Regions from separate parts of the Fulvivirga sedimenti genome, predicted to be linked through region 1. Evidence: riboswitches for the same ligand, from Rfam matches in the RefSeq annotation. Region 1 holds a riboswitch; the other holds the start of a gene.
The links. A riboswitch is a leader RNA that binds a small molecule or an ion and turns the genes downstream of it on or off. The one in region 1 is predicted to bind S-adenosylmethionine.
Positions count from the first base shown of each region.

Region 2: another riboswitch for S-adenosylmethionine. It lies ahead of LDX50_RS29520 (O-acetylhomoserine aminocarboxypropyltransferase/cysteine synthase family protein); the one in region 1 lies ahead of LDX50_RS10250 (trans-sulfuration enzyme family protein).

Region 1 is NZ_JAIXNE010000002.1:874,985-878,521, reverse strand. It holds gene LDX50_RS10255 (glycoside hydrolase family 2 protein) at 1-160, shown strand, start outside; gene LDX50_RS10250 (trans-sulfuration enzyme family protein) at 166-1,356, opposite strand; SAM riboswitch class I at 1,508-1,614, opposite strand; gene LDX50_RS10245 (FdhF/YdeP family oxidoreductase) at 1,829-3,537, shown strand, end outside.
Region 2 is NZ_JAIXNE010000008.1:103,020-106,556, reverse strand. It holds gene LDX50_RS29530 (OmpW family protein) at 1-132, opposite strand, end outside; gene LDX50_RS29525 (DUF4136 domain-containing protein) at 136-762, opposite strand; SAM riboswitch class I at 1,064-1,180, shown strand; gene LDX50_RS29520 (O-acetylhomoserine aminocarboxypropyltransferase/cysteine synthase family protein) at 1,371-2,690, shown strand; gene LDX50_RS29515 (homoserine O-acetyltransferase family protein) at 2,683-3,537, shown strand, end outside.

The DNA of each region.
Region 1 (3,537 bases):
AATGATTGAAATGGGATTTTCTGCAGCAATCTACACCCAGACAACCGATGTGGAGATGGAAGTGAACGGCCTGATGACCTATGACAGAAAAGTCAATAAGCTCAATGTCGAAAGAGTACGAAAAGCCAATCAGTCTGTGATTGAAGTTTTGTCTGAATAATCGGCTTAAGATTCCGATAGCTTCAGGGCATTTTCGATATCCCTGATAATATCTTCCGGATGTTCCAGTCCCACCGATATACGAACAAGCCCCGGTGTAATACCTACATTCGCACGTTCCTGATCACTCAGTTTAGAATGAGTAGTAGAGGCCGGATGCGTGGCTATCGTTCTGGTATCACCCAGATTCGCGGTGAGTGATAACATTTGAAGGTTATCCAGGAACTTTCTCCCACGTTCAACACCACCCTTCACTTCAAACGTGAACAGACCTCCGCCATGAAGCATCTGTTTTTTGGCCAGTTCATATTGCGGGTGGGAAGGGAGAAAAGGATATTTAACAAAATTGATTTCAGGATGCTTTTCAAGCTGGCCTGCGATGGCAAGCGCACTCTGGCAATGCCTGTCCATTCGAACAGCCAGGGTTTCCAGGCTTTTTGAAAGAACCCACGCGTTAAACGGCGACATGGCAGGGCCGGTATGCCGACAAAAAAACCGGATCTTTTGAATCAGTTCCTTGTCGCCAATGATTGCGCCGCCAACTGTTCGACCCTGCCCGTCTATGAATTTTGTGGTTGAATGACAAATGAGATGTGCACCATATTTCAGGGGTTGTTGCAGATAGGGCGTTGCAAAGCAATTGTCCACAATCAGGATCAGGTTATGTTTTTTTGCCAGGTTCCCCAGCCATTCCAGGTCTACAAGGTCAAGACCCGGATTGGATGGTGTTTCAACAAAGATCAGTTTCGTTTTTTCATTGATCAGTGATTCCCACGATTCCGGATCATGGATATCGGCATAGGAGTGTGAAATACCCCATTTTGGAAATATCTGTGTCAAAACCTGATGGGTACTGCCAAACAGGGATCGGGATGCAAGCACATGATCGCCCTGCTGTAGCAGGCCAGCCATACTGCTGTACATGGCCGCCATACCTGAGGCAGTGGCTATTCCGTCGTCTCCGCCTTCAAGCAGACATAATTTTTCAACGAGTTCATTGCTGTTCGGATTGGAAAAGCGTGAATATATGTTACCGCTAATTTCATCTGCAAACATCGCCCGTGCATTTTCAGCATCGTCAAAGACGAAACTTGAAGTCATGAAAATTGGAGTGGAATGCTCCTTGTGCGAAGCGTTGTCAGACTGCGTCCTGATCGCGTTGGTTTCGAAATGTTCTGATTCTGAATGTGATTTCATAAAGCAGGTGAACGGAAGCTGAACCTGGACGGCTCTTTCCCTTTCATTTTTTTAGTAATAAAAGTTTGAATGTACAATCCCTCCCGAACAGACCCGTGGGCTGATAGTGCGGATGGCGAAAAAATTTAACTGAATGTTTCAAGGTAATTAAAATTTATAGCTGTCCGTACCTTACGAACCAGGATTTAGCACCGTTCCACACCCGGGAGGTTGCTAGCGTTTCATTGAGCCTGATCTCTCCGCGCTTCTTTATAAATCAATCACCATTTCTTGGAATTGACGCTACAATCATAAATTCAATTTTTTAACATTCAAAGAATTCAAATAAAAAATGTTAGTAGCATGGTCTGATCGCGTAATAGATATACCGTGCAGAAATGAATGCATTGGCGGTTTGAAGGCGTCTTTCATTGATTTTAGGGTTAAATGTGCAGGGTGGTTGAAATGTAAAATTCTCTGTATTTTTAGCCATATGACGAAGAAGGTTTTTGTTCAGCCGCCGGTGAATTACACCGGGTTGAGAGTTTCAGATCCGGCAGCCGTATCAGGGGGAATCAGGGCGGTGAAGTCTTCTATGCACCATGTATTTAGCCAGGTGGGTGTTATGGAAGGAATTCGTACAATGGCTAAATTAAATCAGTTCGACGGATTTGATTGTCCGGGCTGTGCATGGCCTGATCCGGATGGTGACAGGGCCATTGTAGAGTTCTGTGAGAATGGAGCAAAAGCAGTGGCAGAGGAAGCTACCACTGCCAAAGCCGATCCACAATTTTTTAAAAAATATTCAGTGAGTGCGCTTTCTGCATGGTCGGATTATGAACTCGGAAAAAGCGGAAGGATCACTGAGCCGATGAAATTATCCCCTGGAAGTGATCACTATGAACCGATTTCCTGGCAAACAGCTTTCACGGAAATTGGAGAACATCTTAAAACTCTTCCATCTCCTGACCAGGCCATTTTCTATACCTCAGGGCGAACGAGCAATGAGGCGGCATTCATGTATCAGTTATTCGTACGTCAGTTTGGAACAAATAATCTTCCGGATTGCTCAAATATGTGTCATGAGTCCAGTGGGGCCGCACTTTCGGAAACCGTGGGGATCGGTAAAGGTTCTGTTACGCTCGAAGATTTTTATCGTACAGACCTGATTATTATCATCGGGCAAAATCCCGGAACGAATCACCCCAGGATGCTTACGGCCCTGGAAAAGGCAAAGGCTAATGGCGCAAAGATCATTGCGATAAACCCGTTAAGGGAGACCGGTTTATTAAAATTTAAGCATCCCCAGCATGTTGGTGATATGCTTGGGTCCGGAACAGAGATCACAGATTTATATCTTCAGATACGTGTAAATGCAGATGTAGCCTTATTGAAGGCACTCATGAAACTCTTACTGGAGAAAGAACGCGACCAGCCCGGTCAGATTCTGGATCGTGATTTTATTGAACAAAAGACTACAGGCTATTCCGATTTCCTGTCAGACCTCGAATCATATTCACTTCATGAGCTTATTGCGCAAACAAGTATCGGTGAGGACCTGGTAAGGAAGGCTGCAGATTTGATTGCTTCCAGTGAGAGAATTATTGCTTGTTGGGCGATGGGTCTTACTCAGCATAAGAATGCGGTAGATAATATCCGGGAAGTGGTCAATTTACTGCTGATGAAAGGCAGTATTGGAAAACCGGGTGCGGGAACCTGTCCTGTTCGCGGCCACAGTAATGTTCAGGGCGACCGGACCGTTGGCATCTGGGAATACCTGAAACCATCACTTCGCGAAAAATTGAAAGAGAATTTTAATTTCCAGCCACCTGAAGAGACAGGATTTGATACTATTGGCAGCATTGAGGCAATGCATCAGGGTAAAGTGAAATTTTTCATGGCCATGGGTGGTAATTTCCTCAGTGCATCACCGGATACTGAACTCACCGGTAAGGCTCTGATGAATTGTGATGTTACGGTGCATGTATCGACCAAACTAAACCGGAGTCACCTGTCCCATGGGCAAACTTCCTATATCTTGCCCTGCCTGGGAAGAACCGAAGCGGATATACAGAATGGCAGGCAACAATTCGTGTCGGTGGAAAACTCTACCGGAGTTGTTCATCAATCCCGCGGAAATAAGCGGCCTGTTTCGAATCATTTGAAGAGTGAGCCGGCCATTGTAGCCGGACTGGCCCTGGC
Region 2 (3,537 bases), on a different contig from region 1:
TACCGGGCTGATGTAATCTTTCAGATCACCCATGGGAATGGCAACATTGTACATTATCGTGGACATATTTTGCGCACTTGCACCAAAGGAAACCACGAAACTCAGCAAAGCTATAATTAAAATCTTTTTCATCTCTTACTTATCTAAATAGGTTGACTGAGAATATGCCTGATCGACGGTAACATTGATACGCTGTACAATGCTCGCGTCACTACCCTGGAGAAGTCCGTTTATCACGCCTGTCCAAACTACCGGAATTTCTTCCCCTACCACATTGGCAGGATCTACCATCTGCAAAAATATGGTTCCTGTTGAATAGCCGGAAACATAACCCGGATACCAGGGATAGCCCCATCCATATCCCGGTCCCCATCCCGGATAATACCAGCACCAGTAGCATGGATTATAATAGTAATAGAAGTCGTTTGACATGGCCGATGCCAGGAAAACAATATCCGGATCATTGTCTTCATCCACTTCTGTAAATCCATAGGCGGTCATGTTTTGACGTATACGATCAAGAATCGCATCACTGAAAACCTCATCAATGAATTCTGGTGGATTGTTTCCAGGGTCCTTATCTGTAATTTCAATCACTCCATCCGGTAGCGAATAAGTAAGACTATTGGTAAAATCAAACTCCTCGTCGAAATCTGTATACACCACATCCAGCTGATCAACGAATTCCGGTCCTCCCGGAAAACACCCTGCAAATGACATGAGCATTGCCAGCATCATCACCATTCCGAATTGCTTTTTCATTTTTATTCCCATTTATTTAATATAAATCTTGCGCTTTTGACGTATCAAATATAACGCATTTTGAAATTGTACAGTGTACATTATTGATAATTACCGTTTAAGATTATAATTCCGATATTATATTTCAAATATGTCGCTTTATCTGGCTATGAAGGAAGTAATGGAGAGTAATTTACCGTAACGGGTTCCTTTTGATCCCTCCGGGATACAAAATTTTTCTGCGTATAAAATTTGGAAACCTTCAAATCCGTTCTTACGTTTATCCCTTCATTCGAATCCTCCTATTGTCAGGAACGATCGATTTATAAAGAAGCGTGGAGAGACAGGCTCTGTGAAGCGCTAGCAACCGGACGAAATTTGTCAAGGTGCTAAATCCTGATCCCAATTGCTGCTCAGGTGATCAGCGGGAGAATATAAATTGGTATCTATGATTTCTACACATTTCAATTTTCGCTCTAATCAATCCAGCAAACGGATAGTTATGCCATTGCATGCCATTCCATTCCTGGCTGGCTGTTGTTGTCGCTAATATTTTTTCCATTGCGGTAAACGATCGATGGACCCTTCCAGATCCATTAAATTTCTTATAACCAAAAAACACAAAAGTCATGTCTGAATTAAAATTTGAAACATTACAGCTCCATGCGGGCCAGGAAATAGATGCAACTACCGGATCCCGGGCAGTACCGATCTATCAAACCACTTCCTATGCCTTCAAAAATGCCGAGCACGGCGCCAACCTTTTTGCGTTAAAAGAGTTCGGCAACATTTACACACGAATCATGAATCCCACTACCGATGTCTTTGAAAAGCGCATCGCAGCACTCGAAGGCGGGGTGGCTGCACTGGCAGTAGGATCCGGACAGGCAGCGCAATTTATCGCGCTGAATAATTTTCTGACCGTCGGAGACAACCTGGTTTCCACGTCATTCCTTTACGGGGGTACCTACAACCAGTTCAAAGTGGCGTTCAAACGCCTGGGAATCGAAGCACGGTTCGCCGAAAGTGACAAAGCAGAGGATTTCGAAAAACTTATCGATGAAAACACCAAAGCCCTCTACCTGGAAACAATTGGTAATCCCGGGTTTAATATTCCGGATTTTGATGCCGTTGCTGCCGTAGCCAAAAAATATGATATTCCATTGGTGGTTGACAATACCTTTGGTGCTGCCGGCTACCTATTCCGCCCTATCGAGCATGGCGCAGCCGTAGTTACTGCCTCCGCAACCAAATGGATCGGTGGTCATGGGACATCCATTGGGGGTGTGATCATCGACAGTGGAAATTATAACTGGGGCAATGGAAAATTCCCTCAATTCAGTGAGCCGTCTGAAGGTTATCATGGCCTGAATTTCTGGGACACATTTGGATTTAACAACCCACTGGGACTTCCCAACATTGCCTTTGCAATTCGTGCCCGCGTTGAAGGACTCCGCGATTTCGGACCGGCTATCAGTCCGTTCAACTCCTTCCTTCTCCTGCAGGGACTCGAAACGTTATCTTTACGAGTGCAGCGAACCGTAGACAATGCCCTGGAACTGGCCAAATGGCTTGAACAGCATCCGCAGGTGGAGACCGTTAACTATCCGGGGCTCGAAAGTTCTTCCTATCATCATTTAGCCAAAAAATATCTTCGAAACGGATTTGGGGGTGTCCTTTCATTCATTCTTAAAGGTGAGAAAGAAGATGCGGAAACGTTCATCGACAACCTTAAACTCGTAAGTCACCTGGCCAATGTAGGTGATGCGAAGACGCTCATTATTCAGCCATCCGCTACCACCCATCAGCAGCTGAATGACGAAGAACAACTGGCTTCCGGGGTATTGCCAAGCTTGCTGCGGATTTCGGTTGGAATTGAACACATTGATGATATTAAAGCAGATCTCGAACATGCATTCAGCAAAATCAGCAAGAGCGTCAATGTCTGATACTTTAGCCAAGCAACTTCATCTCCCCCGGCCGTACAGGCTGGAGGGAGGTGATTTATTACCCGAAGTGACCATTGCGTATCACACCTTCGGAACACTAGCGCCATCCGGCGACAATGTGATCTGGGTTTTTCACGCACTTACTGCAAACAGCAACCCGGTGGAATGGTGGCCCGGACTCGTTGGTGAGGGATTCCTCTTTGATCCGGCTACTCACTTCATCGTCTGCGCGAATATTCTTGGATCCTGCTATGGCACAACCGGACCCGCATCTGTTAACCCTGCAACGGGCGAAAGGTACGGGATGGATTTTCCCGAAATAACAATCGGTGATATAGTAGGGCTGCACCAGGAATTAAAGCACCACCTTGGGATTGAAAAAATTCGCTGCGGTATCGGCGGTTCGATGGGCGGACAGCAGCTGCTGGAATGGGCTATTCGAGAACCTCAGCTCTTCGATCTGATCATCCCCATTGCAACCAATGCACAACATTCGGCGTGGGGTATTGCCTTCAACACCGCACAGCGGATGGCACTCGAAGCAGATCCTACATTGAACAGTAAAAATCCGGATGCAGGTCATAAAGGCCTGGAGGCGGCACGGGCCATAGGCATGCTTTCCTACCGGAATCAGGAGACCTATAACAAAACTCAAACAGATCAGGACGATCGGGTTGGCGGATTTTCAGCGGACAGCTATCAGCGCTACCAAGGCGTGAAACTTTCACGGCGGTTCAATCCACACGCATATTATTCACTTAGTAAAACCATGGATTCCCATAACGTGGGAAGAAATAGAAACTCTGTCGAACTTGCGCTCCGACAGATCGAATCGAATGTGCTGGCT